One region of the Streptomyces sp. NPDC019224 genome, then DNA from elsewhere that is predicted to be linked to it. Evidence: riboswitches for the same ligand, from Rfam matches in the RefSeq annotation. Region 1 holds a riboswitch; each other region holds the start of a gene.

The links. Region 1 has a riboswitch for cyclic di-AMP ahead of ABZ564_RS26880 (transglycosylase SLT domain-containing protein). Riboswitches for the same ligand answer to the same signal wherever they lie in the genome.
Region 2: another riboswitch for cyclic di-AMP. It lies ahead of ABZ564_RS14920 (transglycosylase family protein); the one in region 1 lies ahead of ABZ564_RS26880 (transglycosylase SLT domain-containing protein).
Region 3: another riboswitch for cyclic di-AMP. It lies ahead of ABZ564_RS25865 (LysM peptidoglycan-binding domain-containing M23 family metallopeptidase); the one in region 1 lies ahead of ABZ564_RS26880 (transglycosylase SLT domain-containing protein).

What each region holds. Positions count from the first base shown of each region.
Region 1 covers NZ_JBEYCF010000053.1:8,204-14,305, reverse strand. Annotated here, with positions in the region: gene ABZ564_RS26890 ((2,3-dihydroxybenzoyl)adenylate synthase) at 1-196, opposite strand, end outside; gene ABZ564_RS26885 (2,3-dihydro-2,3-dihydroxybenzoate dehydrogenase) at 361-1,197, opposite strand; cyclic di-AMP (ydaO/yuaA leader) riboswitch at 1,720-1,902, shown strand; gene ABZ564_RS26880 (transglycosylase SLT domain-containing protein) at 1,908-2,780, shown strand; gene ABZ564_RS26875 (antitoxin) at 2,978-3,166, shown strand; partial or broken gene ABZ564_RS26870 (GAF domain-containing protein) at 3,331-5,291, shown strand; gene ABZ564_RS26865 (cytochrome P450) at 5,433-6,102, shown strand, end outside.
Region 2 covers NZ_JBEYCF010000019.1:21,749-27,850, reverse strand. Annotated here, with positions in the region: gene ABZ564_RS14920 (transglycosylase family protein) at 310-1,044, opposite strand; cyclic di-AMP (ydaO/yuaA leader) riboswitch at 1,049-1,217, opposite strand; gene ABZ564_RS14915 (transglycosylase family protein) at 1,516-2,601, opposite strand; gene ABZ564_RS14910 (cytochrome P450) at 2,907-4,157, shown strand; gene ABZ564_RS14905 (nucleoside triphosphate pyrophosphohydrolase) at 4,194-5,156, opposite strand; gene ABZ564_RS14900 (SurA N-terminal domain-containing protein) at 5,191-5,847, opposite strand; gene ABZ564_RS14895 (hypothetical protein) at 5,979-6,102, opposite strand, start outside.
Region 3 covers NZ_JBEYCF010000049.1:2,435-8,536, reverse strand. Annotated here, with positions in the region: gene ABZ564_RS25875 (STM4011 family radical SAM protein) at 1-714, shown strand, start outside; gene ABZ564_RS25870 (SGNH/GDSL hydrolase family protein) at 729-1,583, opposite strand; gene ABZ564_RS25865 (LysM peptidoglycan-binding domain-containing M23 family metallopeptidase) at 1,767-2,645, opposite strand; cyclic di-AMP (ydaO/yuaA leader) riboswitch at 2,649-2,804, opposite strand; gene ABZ564_RS25860 (tyrosine-protein phosphatase) at 3,344-4,156, shown strand; gene ABZ564_RS25855 (DUF6126 family protein) at 4,167-4,343, opposite strand; gene ABZ564_RS25850 (XRE family transcriptional regulator) at 4,390-4,998, opposite strand; gene ABZ564_RS25845 (aspartate aminotransferase family protein) at 5,086-6,102, opposite strand, start outside.

The DNA of each region.
Region 1 (6,102 bases):
GCTCGTCGAGTTCGCGGTACGTCCAGGCGCGGCGCTCGGGGGCCGGGTCGACGATCGCGACCCGGTCGCCGTGGGCCTCGGCCCGTTCGCGCAGCATGCTCGTGAACGTCTCGCCGCGCCAGTGCCCGGCGGCCCGGTAGCGGGCGGCGAACTCGGCGGGCCAGGTCGGGGCGTCTTCGTACGGGGCGGTGCTCACAGGGCTGCTCCCACGGCGTTGAGGAACGTACGGAACTCGGCGCCGGTCTCGGCGGCCTTGGCCTCGGGCGACGGGCCGGGGGGTTCGCGCAGTGAGGTGGACATCGTGGTTGTCTCCAGTGGGGGAGGGCTGTGAGCCGCGTCGGGGGCGCCGTGCGGACCGGGTCAGGCGCGCAGGGTGGCGCCGCCGTCGACGTACAGGTCGTGCAGGGTGATGTGGCGGGCCCGGTCGGACACCAGGAAGGCGACGGCCTCGGCGATGTCGGACGGCTCGGCGATCCTGCCCAGGGGTATGCCCGTGCGGTAGCTCGCCAGGTCCCCGGCTATGACGCGCTGCGCGGCGGGTCCGTCGTCCCGCGCCTCACCGGCCGGCCACATCCCGCGCTGCATGTCGGTGAGGGTGGACCCCGGCGAGACCGTGTTGCACCGGACGCCCAGGGGCGCCAGCTCCAGGCCGAGGCACTTGGTGAACATGACGGCGGCCGCCTTGGACGCGGCGTACGCCGCCATCGTCGTACGGGGGATGCCGGCGGCGTTGGACGCGACGGTGACGATGCTGCCCGCACCGCGCCCGGCCATCCTGCGGGAGACGGCGCGCGAGACGTGGAACACCCCGTCGGTGTTGACGGCGAACGTGGCCGCCCAGTCCTCGTCGGTCAGCTCGGCGACGGGCGAACACCGCAGTATCCCGGCGACGTTGACCGCGATGCCGAGGGGGCCGAGCGTCTCCTCGGCCTCGACCACGAGGGCTTCGACGGCCGCCGCGTCCCTCACGTCCAGCGTCCGCGCGACGACGCTTCCGCCGTACTCCCGGGCGAGGGCCTCCACGCCTTCCCGGTCCACATCGGTCGCCAGGACCCGGCAGCCGCGGGCGACGAGGAGGCGTACGACCGCCTCGCCGATGCCGCGTCCGGCTCCCGTCACGAGGGCCAGGCGGCCGGTGAGTTCCCGGTCGTCGGGGCGGACGGGACGGCCGGGATCAGGAGTGGAATGCGGCGCCATGGTCTGGGTCTCTCCAGTTGCCGATGAGGGGTGGGTGGGTCGAGACGTTCCGGTGCGGCGGACAGGGCGGTGGCACCGAGCGATTGACGGCGTTTCAGGGCAGGGGGTGCCCAGTCGCCACCGCGATCCACTCGGTTGCACTTAGGTTAGGCTAACCATATGTCGATCACGCAAGGGGGCGAACCCGGAAGGTGGCCGACCGCGCCGGCTTCGCGCCGCGCGCTGTCCCGATTGTCCGAATGTGGACAAAAGGCCGACATGGTGAGATCTGGGCCCGTTTGGCGCCCCTCGAAGCTGGCGAAACGGACAAATGCTAGCGTTTCGGTCGCAGTGGGCAGTCTCACGTTTGCCGTTTCTGACGCGCATTCCGATCCCTCGTTTCCCAGACGTGCCAAGTAATTTGACTTCCCCCGGCGCAGTCGATCATGAGGGTTTTCTTTGATTGATCTTGCAAAACAATTGTGATCAGCAATTCCGGGCTTGTTCCGGCCGTCGTTTCTCGCTTACGGTCCCGTCATCAATCCGGATGGAACGCCGAATCCTGCCGCCGTCCGGGAACCCGACCACTCACGTACGGCAGGAGCGGGGGACCCAGGTTTGCCGCCGGTCCGGAATCCGGAGCGGCTAGGGGTGAAGTCGCCATGTGCGGCCGGACATCTCCAGTCCGAACCCGACAGCTCACCTCGCAGGCGACGGAGAGGAAATGCGCCATGCCCATCATGGGTAAGCACCATCGTGTCAAGTCCGCGTCCCTGACCCGCGGTTTCATCGCCGCGAGCGCGGGTGGAGCCGTTCTCGCGCTCCCCCTGATCACTGCCGGATCGGCCTCCGCCGCCCCCGTCAAGGCCGTCGTCGCCGAAAAGGCCGCAGCCTCGACTTCCGTCGCAGGCAAGGGAGCCGCCGTGCGCGGCGCCGCCTCCACCACGTATTCCGTGGTCGCCGGCGATTCGCTTTACAAGATCGCCCAGGGGCATTCCCTCAGTGGTGGCTGGGAGCGTCTGTACAAGGACAACCGCAGCGTTGTCGGCAGCAACCCCAACGTCATTCACCCGGGTCTGAAGCTCACCATCGGCGCCAAGTCCGAGGCCGTCGCACCGAAGGCCGCGGAGAAGAGCGCATTCAAGGCGGAGACCGCCGAGAACAACGCCGACACCGCCGCCCGGACCGAGAGCGCCGACCGCGCCGACCGCTCCGAGTTCAGGGTCGTCCCCCTCGCCGCGAAGACCGCCGCCCCCGCCGAGACCCCGACGGCCGTCACGTACACCGACGACCTCGACGGCTGGATCAAGGAATCCCTGGCCGTCATGGCCGAGCACGGTATCCCCGGCAGCTACGACGGCATCTACCGCAACGTCATGCGCGAGTCCTCGGGCAACCCGTTCGCCATCAACAACTGGGATTCCAACGCCGTCGCCGGCACGCCCTCCAAGGGCCTGCTCCAGGTGATCCAGCCCACCTTCGACGCGTACCACGTGCCCGGGACGTCGATGGACATCTACGACCCGGTCGCCAACATCACGGCCGCGTGCAACTACGCCGCCGCCACGTACGGCTCCATGGACAACGTGTTCAGCGCCTACTGATCCCACCGGCCCCGGTGCTCGGGGCCGAGTCGTGAGAGCGGAATCGTGAGAAGGGGCGGGAGAAGCGGATGCGCTTCTCCCGCCCCTTCGCGTGTGCCGGGGGCGCATGGTGTCCGGCGCGCAGGGCCACACGCCGGAATGCGTCGGGCGGGCAGGGCGTGGATGCTGGAACGGTCAGCGTCTCTAGGAGGTCAGTCATGAGCATGCTCGACAAGATCAAGGGCATGATCAAGGGGCATCCGGACCAGGCCCGGCAGGGTGTCGACAAGGGGGGCGACTTCGTCGACAAGAAGACCGGCGGCAAGTACGGCGGCCAGGTCGACTCGGCCCAGCAGAAGATCAACGACCAGCTCGGCGACCGCCGCCCGCCCGACGAGGGCCGGTAGGAGCCTGCACGAACCGTGAGGGAGCGGTGGCCGCCACACCCGTGGCGCCCACCGCTCCGCCGTGCCGGGCCCCCGATCGCGCGTGCCCGGTCTGCTCCGAGGTGCGGGTACCGGCCCGGTGGGCGCATCCTGGCTGTGTGACCTGGCACGGAGCGGCCGGGCCGCTGCCGCACGGTTCGGACGACGGCCCACCCGGGAGACCGGACGACACCCGGGCGCCGGACGAGCTGTCGCTGGTGCTCGCCCAGTCCGTCGTGAGCGCCATCGACGCCGTCGGCGGCCGGGCCGGCGGCGTCTACCTGCCCTCCAGCGCCCCCGGCCTGCTGCGCCTGGCCGTCCTCGCCGGGCTCCCCGGACCGCTGTTCCGGCCCTGGTGGCGGATGCACGTGAACAGGCCGTTCCCGATCGCCGAGGCCTTCCGTACCGGCAGCCCGTCTACCTCGCCGACGCCGAGGACGCCATGCGCCGCTTCCCGCAGCTCATGGCGGGCCTGCCGTTCCCCTTCGGCTCCCTGTACGTGCCGGTCCTGCGCGGCCACGTGCCGGTCGGCGTCCTCGTCGTCCTGCGCGCCGCGACCGGGGACGAGCCGGTGCCCTCCGCCGACCGGGAACGGCTCCAGCGCATCGCCCGGAGCCTCGGCGCGCAACTGGCCGCCCTGGCGGACTTTGGCACCCGGCCGGAGTGGGACGCGGAACCGCTGCCCGTCCAGCTGCCCGCCGAGACCTCGCCGCCGGTGCGCATCGGCCGCTTCGACTGGAACCTCGGCACCGGCGCCGTCGAGACCGACGCGGACCTCGACGCGATCCTCGGCACCGGCACCGGCGTCCTCCCCGGCACCATCGGGGCCCTGGCGGCCAGGCTCGCACCGGAGGACGTGTACGGCCTGTGGGCCCTGGCCCGGCAGGCCGCGGACTCCCACGGCCCCGTCGTACGCCGGATGCGGCTGCGCGGCCCGGACGGCCGCTCCCACCTGCTGGAGGTCTCCGGGCGCCGGCACGACGACGCCGGCCCCGGCGGGCACCTCACCGGCTTCCTGGTGGACCTGGGCATCGGCCCGGTCGTCGCGGAGGCCGCGGACCGGCTGCCGCACGGCATCTTCTCCCTCGACCGCTTCGGCCGGATCACCCACGTCAACCCGCCGGCCGAGGAGATGCTCGGCCGGTCCCGCGCCGAACTGGTCGGCCGCGTCTTCTGGGAGGCGCTGCCCTGGTTCGCGAACCCCGCGTACGAGGACCACTACCGGGCCGCGATGATCTCCGACGCCCCGGTCCGCTTCCTCGCCCGCCGGGATCCGCCCCCTGGCTCTCCGTCTCCCTGTACCCCGGCCACGCAGGGCTGACCGCCGTCCTCACCCCCCACCGACGAGCCCGCCTACGCCCCGGACTCCGTCGTCTCACCCGGCCTGGGGCTCGGCTCCCCGGCCGACCGGTCCGCCGCCCTCTACCGCCCGGTCGCCCTCGCCATCGCGCTCACCGAGGCCGTCACCGCCCGCCAGGTCTCCCGCGTGGTCACCGAGGAACTGCTGCCCGCTCTCGGCGGCCGGCAGCTGGCGATCTACCTGCTCAAGGAGGGCCACCTCTACCTGGAGTGGGAGACCGGCTTCCCACAGGGCTTCCTCGACCGGTTCGACGCCGTCGGCCTGGACGCCCGCATCCCTGGCGTCGAGACCCTCACCACCGGGCGCCCCATCTTCTTCGAGTCCATGCAGCGCCTGGCCGCCGCCTACCCCGGCATCCCCATCGACGCGGACATCGGCGCCCGCGCCTTCCTGCCGCTGATCGCCTCCGGGCGGCTCGTCGGCTCCTGCATCCTCGGCTTCGACCAGCCACGCGGCTTCAGCCCGGAGGAGCGCACGGTCCTCACCGCCCTGGCCGGCCTCATCGCCCAGGCACTCCAGCGGGCCCAGCGCTACGACACCGAGGCCGCCCTGGCCCGCGGCCTCCAGGACGCCCTGCTGCCGCACCGCCTCCCCGCCGTCCGCGGCATCGACCCCCAGGGCCGCTACCTCGCCGGCACCCAGGGCATGGACGTCGGCGGCCACTGGTACGACGTGATCGAGACCCATGGCCGGCTCGCCCTCGTCATCGGCGACGTCCAGGGCCACGGGGTCGCCGCCGCCGCGACGACATCGCCCTGCTGCTCGCCGCCTGCTGGGCCGAGGAGGACGAGGTCGCGCCCGGACGGCTTTAGAACCTCTTAACCGGCCCTCCCGACAATGCCGGTTCACACCGGAGAGCCGGCTGTGGACCGAGCGCCTGGGGGCCGCATGAGCATCGACACCGTGACCACCGAGACCGTGGGGCTGCCGCAGTTCCCCATGACGCGCGGCTGCCCCTACCACCCGCCCGCCGGGTACGCGGAGCTGCGCAAGGAGGGGCCGCTCGCCCGGGTCCGCCTGTACGACGGCCGCGTGGCCTGGGTCGTCACCGGCTACGAGGAAACTCGCCGGCTGCTCGTGGACCCCCGGCTCTCCTCCGACCGCACCCGCCCCGACTTCCCGGTGCTCGTCCCGCGCATGGCGGCCGCCAAACTGACCGCCCTGGTGGGGATGGACCCGCCGGAGCACGACATCCAGCGGCGCATGCTGATCCCCAGCTTCACCGTGAAGCGCGTCAACTCGCTGCGCCCCGCGATCCGCCGCATCGTCGGCGAGAAGATCGACGCCCTGCTCGCCGGCGGAAGGACCACCGCGGACCTGGTGCCGGCGTTCGCGCTGCCGGTCCCGTCCACCGTGATCTGCGAACTCCTCGGCGTGCCGTACTCCGACCACGACTTCTTCGAGCAGCAGACGAGCCGGATGGTGCAGGCGACGAGCACGGCGCAGGAGGCGTCCGACGCCAGCGCCGCCTTGGTCGCCTACTTCGACGAACTCATCACGGCCAAGGAGGCGAACCCGGGGGAGGGGCTGCTCGACGAGCTGATCGCCGACCGGCTGG
Region 2 (6,102 bases), on a different contig from region 1:
ATGACGCTGGTTGTGCAGGGTCACTTTGGCCTTGCGACAAGAGCCTAACCGGCCCGGCCGTCTGCGTCGGCCGACCGCCCGCCCCCTGGGACGAAAAAGGACCCAAGAGCGGGCATACCGGTGCGAACTGCCAGATATTTACTGACCAGTAACTACAACAGTTGAACGATCGGGACCGGTCGGCGGCCGAACGGAAGCAGCCGGGAAGCGGTCACCACCGAACGCGGCGTGCCCCGGCCCGGCAACGCACGGGGGGAGGGTGCGCGCCGGGCCGGGGCGGCCTGAGCGATCAGCGAGGAGGGATCGCGGCTACTTCGTCAGGTGGAGCTGCTGACCCGGGTAGATCAGGTCGGCGTCCTCGACGATGTCCTTGTTCAGCTTGAACAGCTGCTCCCAGCCGCCCTTGACGTCGTGCTCGGCGGCGATCCCGCTCAGCGAGTCACCGGCGACGACCTTGTACTCGCCGTCACCCTTGGCGACCTTCTCGCCGGTCGGGGTGGTGACCGTCTTCTTCGGGGCGTCCGAGCGGTCCGAACGGTTGGTGGCGGGGGCCTCGGTGCGCTCGGCCTGCTTCGGGGCGGCCTCCTGCTTCGGAGCGGCCTCCTGCTTCGGAGCGGCCTCCTGCTTCGCGGCACCGGAGCCGGTGTCGACGCCCGGGTCGACACCGTCGTTGGTCAGGTTGCCGGCGCCTGCGCAGCCCCAGGCGCCCGGACCCTGCATGTCGAGGAGCTTCTCGGCGGTGGCGATCTGCTGGGCCTTGGTGGCCAGGTCCGCGCGGGGCGCGTACTGCGTACCGCCGGCGGCGGCCCAGCTGGACTGGGAGAACTGCAGGCCGCCGTAGTAGCCGTTGCCGGTGTTGATGGACCAGTTGCCACCGGATTCGCACTGGGCGACGGCGTCCCACGTGGCGACGGAGGCGGCGGAGGCGCCGGTCGCGCCCATCAGCGGCACGGCGACGGCGGCACCGGCGACACCGGCGAGCGTGGCGATACGGACGACCCTGGACGGGCGGCGGTGCTTGTTGCCCTTGCTGTTGAGCAGCATCGAGACTTCTCCTCACCGACGCCTGCGAGGTGAGCTGTCGGGTTCGGGCCAAGTGAGTTGCCCGGCCGCGCTCCTGGCGCGGCTTCACCCCTAGCCGGTCCTGATGCGTCTCCCGACGATCCGGCCCAGCGCCTACCTGGGTCCCCCGCTCCTGCCTACGGCGCTTTCGCGTCTGTTCCCTCCGACCGACGGCAGGATTCGGCGTGACGGTCGACGGGGCCCGCGGTGCGAGCGGCTCCGACGGTAATCACACCCAACCCTCATATTCAAAGATGGACATACCGGATAATCATGCCGCACGAGCATCCGATGAACCCTCATTTGTGCAGGTCGGAACGGATGCGGCAGGACCTCCCGGACAAGAAGCGACAGTTCACGCGAAGAGACCCATGTCTCACTCGATCAGAAGTGGGACATGGGCCTCATAAACCCCCAAACCTCAGGGGCTCTCAGCTACTCGTCGGGCCGCTCTCAGCGGGCGTCCTGGCCGGGCTGGGGGTTCTGGCCGTCCAGGTCGGGGCCGGGCTCGGGGTTCTGGCCGTCCAGGCCGAGGTCGAGGTCCTGACCGGGCAGGATGAGGTCCGGGTCGGACCCCACCTCGGCCTTGTTCGCCTCGTACAGCTCGGGCCAGCCGCCCGGCAGGTCCTGCGCGTCGGCGATCGCCCAGAGGTTGTCGCCCGGCCGGACGGTGTACGTGTCGTCAGCCGGCCGCGCCGCGCCGTCGCGTGCCTCACCGTCACCCCGCGAGGCGTGCCGCCCCATGTCGCGGCCGCCCTCCGCCCCGGTGGTCTCGTCGGCGGCCGGGGCGCCCCGGTGCTTGCCGCCCTTCTCCCGCGCACCGTCCGACGCGCCGGCGGACAGGCCGGACGAACCGGAGGGGTCGGCGGCCGGAGCGGTGGAGGCGCCTGCGGAGGACCCGGCGGACGGGGAGGCGGACGCACCGGCCCCGGCGCCCTTGCCCGCGGACTTCTCCGCGCTCCCGCCCGCGTGCTCGCCCTTGCTCTCGGCGGCACCCTTGGCGGCGGCCGTCCCGCCGGCCGCCTCGTCCGAGGAGGTGGCGGACGAGCCCGACGAGGCGTCGTCCACCGGATCGGCGCCGAGCCCGGCGTCCAGGCCCGCTTCCGCGCTCCGGGGGGGCGCGTCGGAGTCCTCGCCGCCCGGGTCGACGTCCGCCGCGCCCGTGCTCTTGCCGAGCCCGGAGATCACCGCGCAGCTGGGCCACGCATTCGGGCCCTTGTCCGCCAGGACCTTCTCGGCCACCGCGATCTGCTGCGAGCGGCTGGCGAGGTCGGCGCGCTCGGCGTACGCCTCACCGCCGTACGCCTTCCACAGCTTCGGCGAGAACTGGAGGCCGCCGTAGGAGCCGTTGCCCAGGTCGGCGCTCCATGTCCCGCCGCTCTCGCACTCGGCCACCCGGTCCCAGGTCGAGGCGTCCGCCGCGTGTGCGCCCGCCGCGCCGAGCAGCGGGATGGCGATGGCCGAGCCGGTCACGCCTGCGGCGACGACGATGGCGGGTGCCTGGCGAGGGCGACGGTGTCTGCCGTTCGCGGAGCCCATGGGAGATGCCTTCCGTGTGACTGACAAGCGACTGGTGGGTCGAACGGTGAACCTAGCGGGACTCGAACGAGAGTCACAAGTCGATGCAGCGCAGATCACGCGAAAGTCACAGAGTTGACTGGGCGTCACTTCGCCGGTGCGCGCCCCCTGCGTGAACCGCGCCGGCGGCGTCCGTGATCCCCGCCTGACGAGCCCGCCGCCCGGCCGTGCAAACGATCGCCGGCCCCGTGTCCCGGACGGCCGCGTGGAGGCGATGCGCCGCCGGCGACGGAGCCGGAGCCGGAGGCGCCGGATACCGTCGTCATGTGAACCGCACCCCGCCGCCCGAACTCTTCACCTGGGAGTTCGCCACCGACCCGTACCCCGCATACGCCTGGCTGCGAGAGCACAGCCCCGTACACAGGACGACCTTGCCCAGCGGCGTGGAGGCCTGGCTCGTCACCCGGTACGCGGACGCACGGCAGGCCCTGGCCGACAGCCGCCTCTCGAAGAACCCGGCGCACCACGCGGACGACGCGCAGGGCAAGAGCAAGACCGGTATCCCCGGCGAGCGCAGCGCCAACCTCATGACGCACCTGCTGAACATCGATCCGCCCGACCACACGCGGCTGCGCCGGCTGGTGTCCAAGGCGTTCACGCCCCGGACGATCGCCGCCTTCGCCCCCCGTGTGCAGGAGTTGGCGGATCGGCTCATCGACGAGTTCGCGGAGAAGGGCGAAGCCGACCTGATCCACGACTTCGCCTTCCCTCTTCCCATCTACGCCATCTGCGATCTGCTCGGCGTGCCGCCGGAGGACCAGGACGACTTCCGGGACTGGGCGGGCATGATGATCCGGCACGGCGGCGGGCCGCGCGGCGGGGTCGCCCGGTCGGTGAAGAAAATCCGCGCCTACCTCGCGGAGCTGATCCACCGAAAGCGGCAGGATCCCGGGGACGACCTGATCTCCGGACTGATCCGGGCCAGCGACCACGGCGAACACCTCACCGAGAACGAGGCCGCCGCGATGTGTTTCGTGATCCTCTTCGCGGGTTTCGAGACGACCATCAACCTGATCGGCAACAGCGCGCACGCCTTCTTCCGCGACCCCGTCCAACGCGCCGTCTTCCAGAACGCGGTCCAGCAGGGCGACAGCCGCCTCCTGGACACCGCCATCGAGGAACTGCTGCGGTTCGACGGCCCGGTGGAGCTCGCCACCTGGCGCTACGCCACGGAGGCACTCGACATCGGGGGAACGCGCATCAGGGAGGGCGACCCCGTACTCGTGGTTCTCGCCGCGGCCGACCGTGACCCGGCCCGTTTCGCCGAGCCGGACACACTCGACCTGTCCCGTCGGGACAACCAGCACCTCGGGTACGGACACGGCATCCACTACTGCCTGGGCGCCCCTCTCGCGCGGCTCGAGGGCCGCACCGCGCTGGAGACCTTGTTCCGCCGCCTGCCCGACGTGCGGCTCGCCGTGGAGCCCGGTGACCTCCGGTGGAGGGGCGGTCTCATCATGCGCGGCCTCCGCACGCTACCGGTGGAGTTCACGGCGGTGCGCGGTACTCCGGTATGACGGAGGGCCCGCCCGGCCGCCGTTCGCTCCCCGCCGCTATCCGGTGCCCTCCGCCGTCCTGATCGCGTCCCGGTACGCGCGCCCCGCGGCGCGCAGGGCGGCCTCCGGGTCGACGCCGTCCTCCTGGGCGCGTACGGCGAGGGCGAGGAGGCGGTAGCCGATGTCGTCGCCCTCGGGGAGGGGGACGTCGAGTCCGGCGGTACGGGCCCGGCTCGCGAGCTTCGCGGCGAGCGCCAGGCCGGGCTGGCCGAGCGGTACTCCGTCGGTGACCGATTCACGCTGCTTCTCGATCGCCTTGGTGCGCAGCCAGTGGGCGCGGACGTCCTCCGGGGTCTCCGCGGCCTCGTCGCCGAAGACGTGCGGGTGGCGGTGGACCAGCTTCTCGATCAGCGTGCCGGCGACGTCGTCCACGGAGAACGGCTCCTGCTCGTCCTCCTCGGCGATGCGCGCGTGGAAGACGACCTGGAGCAGCACGTCGCCCAGCTCCTCGCGCAGTTCCTCGCGGTCGCCGTCCTCGATCGCCTCGACCAGCTCGTACGCCTCCTCGATGGCGTACTTGGCGAGGCCCTTGTGGGTCTTCTGCGAGGTCCAGGGGCACTCGGCGCGGATGCGGTCCATGACCTGGACCAGATCGAGGAGCCGCGCGCCGGGCAGGTCGTACGAGCCGGGCAGCAGCTCCAGGTCCGGCATCCGCACCCGCCCCGAACCGGCCAGCCGGGCCAGGCCGTCGGTGAGCGGCTGGTTGCCCTCGCCGCCGGTGAGCACGACCACGGTCCGGCCGCCCGCGCAGGCGTCGACGAGCTGCTGGGCGTCGGGCACGCCGGGGGTGACGGTGACACCGGCCTCGCGCAGATACGGCAGCTGCGGCTGCTCCGGCTCGCCGCAGCGCACCTCGTCGGCGGCGTGCAGCGCCTGCCAGGCGGGCCAGGACAACAGTCCGGGCGCGACCCGGTGGCTGGCGGTGAGCAGGACGATGCGGCCGGGGTCTTCAGCGTTCACAGCGCCGAATCTACCCGGCCGCACGCGGCGGCTCTCAGGCCCCGGCCTCCGCGGCCGCCTGGGCGGGCTCGGTGACCTGGGAGATCCAGGGGGCCTTGTAGTCGGTGAGCTGGATCTGCTGGTTGTCCCAGGTGCCGTAGCGCGGGTTGACGTCGACGTTCAGCGCCTTGGACGCCTTGGTCAGGGCGTCGCCGATGGCCTTGGTGCCCTCGGGGGTGGACGGGTCGGCGCCGAGGGCCTGGCCGAGCTTGGTGATCTGGATCTGCTCGCGCAGGAAGGCGTCGATCTGGTCCGGGGCGAGCCAGCGCTCCTGGAGGACGGCGGCCCGCAGCCCCTTCTCGCCCTGGTACTGGGCGACGGCCGACTTGCGCATCTCCTGGATCTCCGCGCGGGTCACCGTGACGCCCGCGTCCGCCGCCGCCCGGTCGAGGACCCGGTCCAGGATCAGGCCGTGCAGCTTGGCGCGGGCGAGTTGGCCGGACTGGTCGGTGAGCTGGGCGGACTGCTCGGAGGAGCTCTGCGCCTCGCGCACGTCCGCCACCTGGGCCTGCACGGTGGACACCGTGATCCGGTCGCCGCCGACGACGGCCGCGGCGCCGGGGTGGGCCTGGCTGCCGCAGGCGGTGAGGAGCGGCGCTGCGGCGAGCAGCGCTGCGGAGACGGTGAGCGCGGTGCGACGGCGGCGGTGCAAAGGAGCCTCCCGAGGAGATTGTGCGGCGGTGCACAAGGCCTTGCGGTGATCGATGTTAGGGAGTGGAACGGGTCCGGGCCACTGATTCGACCAACGATTCGGGAAGAGTCGGGGATGCGGGCCGCCCCGGTTCAGACGGTGGCTCCCGCGACGGGGACGAGTCCGGCCACGGTGTCCAGGCTGTTGTTCCTGACCAGGGCGGGGAAGAAGATGCGCAGCGCGCTGCCCGTGGACTCGTCGACCAGGTCGAAGGAC
Region 3 (6,102 bases), on a different contig from region 1:
CCGTGGGGCGAAGGCCTGGTGCGCTCCTGGTACCGCCGGGCGATCGTGGAGCTGGCGGGTCTCGCGCAGGTGCGCCGGGTCGCGATCCAGACGAACCTGAGCGGCCGGACGCGGTGGCTGGCCGAGGCTCCGGCGGCGGCCCGCGAGCGGATCGCGCTGTGGTGCACGTACCACCCGGGGCAGACGCCGTACGAGCGTTTCCTCGGCCGGTGCGCGGAGCTGAGGGACCTCGGGGTCCGGCACAGCGTGGGCATCGTGGGCCTCGACGCCCACCTCGAGGAGGCGCGACGGCTGCGCGCGGCGCTCGCGGACGAGGTCTACCTCTGGGTCAACGCGGCCGAGGGGCACACCTACACGGACGAGGAGGCGGACCGGTGGACGGTGATCGACCCGCTGTTCCCGTACAGCCGCCATCCGCACCGTTCGGCCGGGCTGCCCTGCCGGACCGGGGAGTCGGTGATCTCGGTGGACGGGGAGGGGACGGTGCGCCGCTGTCACTTCGTCCGGGCGGAGCTGGGCAATCTGTACGACGGGAGCTACCGCCGGGCGCTGCGGCCGAGGGCCTGCCCGCTCGCCGTCTGCGACTGTCACATCGGTTATGTGCACCTGGAGACGCTGCCGCTGTACGACGTCTTCGCCGGCGGGGTGCTGGAGCGTGTTCCGGCGACGCTGCCGCTGTCCCCGGCCGCCGCGACGCGGTCACGGGGCGACTGAGGACAGCGGGTCCGTCAGAGCGGCAGCAGGTCGGGCCGCTTCGGCTCGACGTGGTCCCCGGAGGACTCGCCGCGCAGCCGCCGTCCGATCCACGGGACCAGGTATTCGCGCGCCCAGTGGATGTCGTCGCGGCGGATCTCCAGCGTGCCGCGCGGGGGCTCCGGCGGCCACGGCTGGTCCGGGTCGGCGGGCACGTCGAGGCCGAGGACCTGGGCGGCGCGCAGCGCGACCCGGGTGTGCCCCTCGGGCGACAGGTGCAGCCGGTCGCCGTCCCAGGCGCGCCGGTCCTGCACGGAGCGCAGCGACCACAGGTCGAGGACCGGGCAGCCGTAGCGGTCGGCGACGGCCCGGACGTGGGCGTTGTAGGTGGCGATCTTGCCGCGCAGATGGCGCAGCACGGGCACCCGGCGGGTGTCGAAGCCGGTGGTGACCATGACGGTGCCGACCGACCGCGTGAGGTCGGCGACCGCGCGCTCGAAGCGTTCGGCCAGGTCGTCGGGGTCGGTGCCCGGCCGGATGATGTCGTTGCCGCCGGCACAGAAGCTCACCAGATCGGGGGCGAGTTCCTTGGCTCGGGGCACCTGCTCCTCGACCACCTGGTCGAGGAGGCGTCCTCGTACTGCGAGATTGGCGTACCGGAAGTTCCCGTGCGCGGGAACGGGTGAGCCCTCGGCGTCCGTCGCCGTGCCGGGGTGCGGGAGCCGGTCCGCGAGGAGTACCGCGAGCCGGTCGGCCCAGCCGACGAACGTTCCGTCCGGGCCGGGGTCGCCGACTCCCTCGGTGAAGCTGTCGCCAATCGCCGCGTACGACCCGATGGCGCCCTGTTGGTCGATGACGCCCTGTTGAAGGTTGTTCGAATCGTCTGCCACAAACGCATATCCTGCACCCCGGAATGTGACCTACGCGACCGTAATAAGGGGTTGACGAAGGGTGAGATAAACCACCCGGTCAGTTTTCGGTAAAGAGGGAATAAGCAGAGGGACGGCGCGCCGCCGCGCACCGTCCCTCTCGGTCGTTCCGTGGCCCGGATCACCGGGCCGGTACCGCCTGGATCAGACGGAGATCCCGTGCGACGCCAGGTAGGCGATCGGGTCGATGTCCGAGCCGTACTCCGGGCCGGTGCGGACCTCGAAGTGGAGGTGGGGGCCGGTGGCGTTGCCGGTGGAGCCGGAGAGGCCGACCTGCTGGCCCGCGGTCACCGTCTGGCCCGCCGAGACGGAGAGCGAGGACATGTGGCCGTACTGCGAGTAGTGGCCGTCGGCGTGCTTGATGACGACCTGGTTGCCGTACGCGCCGCCCCAGCCGGCGGTGACGACGGTGCCGGAGGTGATCGCCTTCACGCTGGTGCCGGTGGCGACGGGGAAGTCGATGCCGGTGTGGCTGCCGCTGGACCAGTTGGCGCCGGAGGCACGGTAGGCGGTGGTGTGGTTGCCCGGGACCGGGTGGACGTAGCCGGAGGCGTTGTCCTGGGCGGCCGGGGCCGGGGCCTCGGTCTTGGCCTCCGTCTTCACCTCGGCCTTCACCACCGTCTCGGCGGGGGCCTTGGACGGGGTGGCGGCGGCGGGGGCCGCCTCGGCGCCGAGGGTCAGCTTCATGCCCGGGAGGATCAGGCTCGGGTCCTCGCCGATGACCTCGCGGTTGTCCTGGTACAGCTTCTGCCAGCCGCCCTCGACGTGGTGCGCGGCCGCGATCTTCGACAGGTAGTCGCCGGAGACCACGGAATAGGTGGTGCCGGCGCTCTTCGCGGACTTGGCCGAGGCGGTGTGCGCGGCGGCCGACTTCGAGGCGGCCGGGGCGGACTGCTCCGCGGCGTGGGCACCGGTGGCGCCGAGCAGCGGAAGCGCGATGACGGCTCCACCGGCGCCGGCGGCGGCGACGCCGCGGGCGATGATGCTGGACTTGGAACGGCGGTGCTTACCCGAATTGGGCATGAAGAATTTCCTCTCCGGCGCCTGCGAGGTGAGCTGTCGGGTTCGGGCTGGAGATGCCCGGCCGCGCCTGGCGCGACTTCACCCCTAGCCGTCCGGTCGTCCCGGTCGGCGGCTTACCTGGTTCCCCCGCTCCTGCCACACGGTGAGTGGATGCGAATTCCGGACGGCGGCAGGATTGGGCGTTCCATCCGGATGGCATGGAACGTAAGCGAGCCGGGACGGCGGAAACAAGCCGCGGCTTCCACGCCGGATTCCGTACCGGAATTGCGGCACGGAATTCCGGTCACACTCCGTGGATTACGGATCTTGGCTTTCCGCGCGGCGCATGGTCTACCCCGCCGGGGCGTGGCCACACACCGTCACGGATATGATCCCGCTCACGAGAGGGTGATCATCCCCCTTCCAATCAGGGCACTTTCGGCATAACTCCCCAATCCGGACATGTCATGCCCATCGTCCGCACCGGAGCCGGACCGGCCGAGCGCGTCACCGGAGACCTCGTGGGGCTCCTCCGTCACCGCTCCACGCGGGCCCGCACCTCATCGGCCGTCCGGGACCGAGGACGGCGCCGCGTACGGGAGAACCGGCGGGCCGCGGGAGGCGGTGGAGGAGATGACTGCCCCGGGAATCGATGTCGTATCGTCGCGGGCGTGGGCCCGTCGGCGACACGCGCCGGGGCAGAGCCTCCAGGAGTGACCGTGACGCAGCAGCTGCCGCAGACCCCGCCGAGGGAGCCCGTACTCACCGGCGTCCGCAACTTCCGGGACGTGGGCGGTCTGCCCACCACGGACGGCCGCCGGGTGCGGTACGGCAGGCTCTACCGCAGCGGCCACCTGGCGCACGCCACGGCCGAGGACGCGGCCTTCCTCGGCGGGCTCGGCCTGCACACCGTCTTCGACTTCCGCAACGCGGCGGACCACAAGCTGGACGGCCTGGACGTGGAGCTGCCCGGCGTACGGAACGTGAGCATCCCGCTCAGCGACCCGGCGGACGGGGCGGAGTTCTGGCGGATGGTGCGCGACGGCAACATGGAGGAGCTGCGCTCGATCCTGGCCGACGGCAAGGGGACCCGCCGCATGGTCGCCTCGTACCGCGCGATCATCCTGGAGCGCACCGCCGAGCACAGCCGGGTGCTGCACGCTCTGGCCGAGGACAGTGTGCCCGCCCTGATGCACTGTGCGGCCGGCAAGGACCGGGCGGGGCTCTCCATCGCGGTGACGCTGCTCGCGGTGGGCGTCGGGCGGGAGACCGTCGAGGCCGACTACCTGAAGTCGAACGACGCGCACCGCCGCTACCGCATCCGGCGCAGCGACACCTCGCCCGCCGGGTTGTCCCCGGAGGTGCTGGAGCTCCTGAACCCGCTCTTCGGCGCCCAGCCCGAGTACCTCGCCGCGGCCTTCGCCGCCATCGACGAGACCTGGGGCGGCACCGACCGCTACCTCGCCGAAGGACTCGGGCTCGCGCCCGCCACCCGGGAACGGCTGCGCGAACGGCTTCTCGACGAGAGCTGAGCCGGCGGTCCTACTGGTTGTGCATGCCGACCGCGAAGAGCAGGTAGAGGAACGCGGCGATGACGTGCCCGGCCACGAGGTAGGCGAAGAGCCGGATGACGAGTCCGCGCGGCATCTTCTTCTCGTGGGTGTCGGCGCCCGGGCGCCTGGCCGGGGTGAGCGGGTCGTAGTTCTCGGAATCGGACATGACTGGCCTCTCTGGCTGCCGGGAGGGCCCCGGCGGCGAAATCGTCTCAGCGACGGTGGACCGGGCTGCCGAGGCACAGCTCGGCGGTGGGGCTCTGCAGCAGGGTGTGGACGAAGAGCAGCTCGGAGCCCTCGGGTTCGGGGGCCGCGATCCGGTGCGGGGTGAGCGAGTCGAAGTGCGCGCTGTCCCCGGGGGCGAGGTCGTGGACCGTCTCGCCGAGCGTCACCCGGAGGCGGCCCGCGAGGACGTACAGCCATTCCTCGCCGGGATGGACGCGGATCAGGTCGCCCTGGGCGCCGTACGGGACCCGGACGCGCAGCGCCTGCATGGCCCGGCCGGAGCCCCCGGCCTGCTGGTACAGCCAGCCGTCGGCCGCCGCGCCCTCGAAGGGGCGGCCGCGGACGATCGCGTCCCGTTCCGGGGGCATCTCGCCGAGCAGCTCGGAGACCGTCGTACCGTAGATCCTGGCCAGCTGGAGCAGCATGGGCAGCGAGGGCTGGCGCCGGCCCGTTTCGAGGCGGGACAGATGGGCGGGTGAGAGCCCGGCCCGCTGGGCCGCGGTCTCCAGGGTGAGACCACGGCCCCGCCGCAGATCGCGCAGGCGCGGCGCGACACCGGGCAGCTCGTCGGCCGCCTGGCCGTCCGGAGGATTCATGCCTCCATTGCGCCAAAGACTTTCCCCGGAGGCAAATTTCTTGCCTCCGGGGCAAAAAGCGGCGATCGGCGGCCCGTTCCCCCAGTGTCAGCGGTTGGCGACGGCCTGCTTCACCAGGGTCCGCCCGAAGTCCCACATCAGTCCGCCGCCGCTGTGCGCGTCGTCCATGACGGCGGTGAACGCCTCGACGAAGCGGTCCACGTCCGCGTCGTCGACGACCAGCGGCGGAATCAGCTTGATCACTTCGAGGTGGTCGCCGGAGACCTGCGTGAGGATGCGGTGCTTCTGGAGCAGGGGCACGACCACCATCTGGGCGAAGAGGCCCTTGCGGGCCGCCTGGAGCATGGTCCAGCGGCTGCGCAGCTTGAGCGAGACGGGGCGGCCGAACTCGATGCCGATCATCAGCCCGCGCCCCCGCACCTCGTGCAGCAGCTCGTAGCGCCCGACGAGCGCGGACAGCCGCTCGCGGAGCAGGTCGCCGGTGCGGCGCGCGTGCGCCACGGTCTCCTCGTCCTCCATCACCGACAGCACCGCGAGCCCGGCCGCCATCGCCTGGGCGTTGGAGCCGAAGCTCGCGGAGTGGACGAGGACCCGGTCCATGGAGGAGTAGACGCGCTTGAAGATCCAGTCCTTGCCGAGCGTCGCCCCGACCGGGACATAGCCGCCGGAGAGCGCCTTGGCGACGCAGACGAGGTCCGGTTCCACCCCTTCCTCGTGCTGGTACGCGTAGAAGTCGCCGGTCCTGCCGAGCCCGGTCTGCACCTCGTCGGCGATGAGGAGGGCCTTGTGCCTGTGCAGCAGCTCCTGGGCCTCGCGCAGGTAGCCGGGCGGCGCGGCGTGCACCCCCTTGCCCTGGATCGGCTCGACCACCAGGGCGGCCACATCGCCCCGCTTCAGTTCCCGCCGCAGGGCGTCGAGGTCGCCGAGCGGGATCGCGGTGTCGGGCAGCAGTGGGGCGAAGCCGTCGCGGAACCCGCCCTCCCCGTTGACCGAGAGGGAGCCGGTGGTCAGCCCGTGGAAGGCGTGGTCGCAGTACAGCACGCGCGGCCTGCCGGTGGCGTACCGGGCGAACTTGAGGGCCGTCTCGACGGCCTCGGTGCCGCT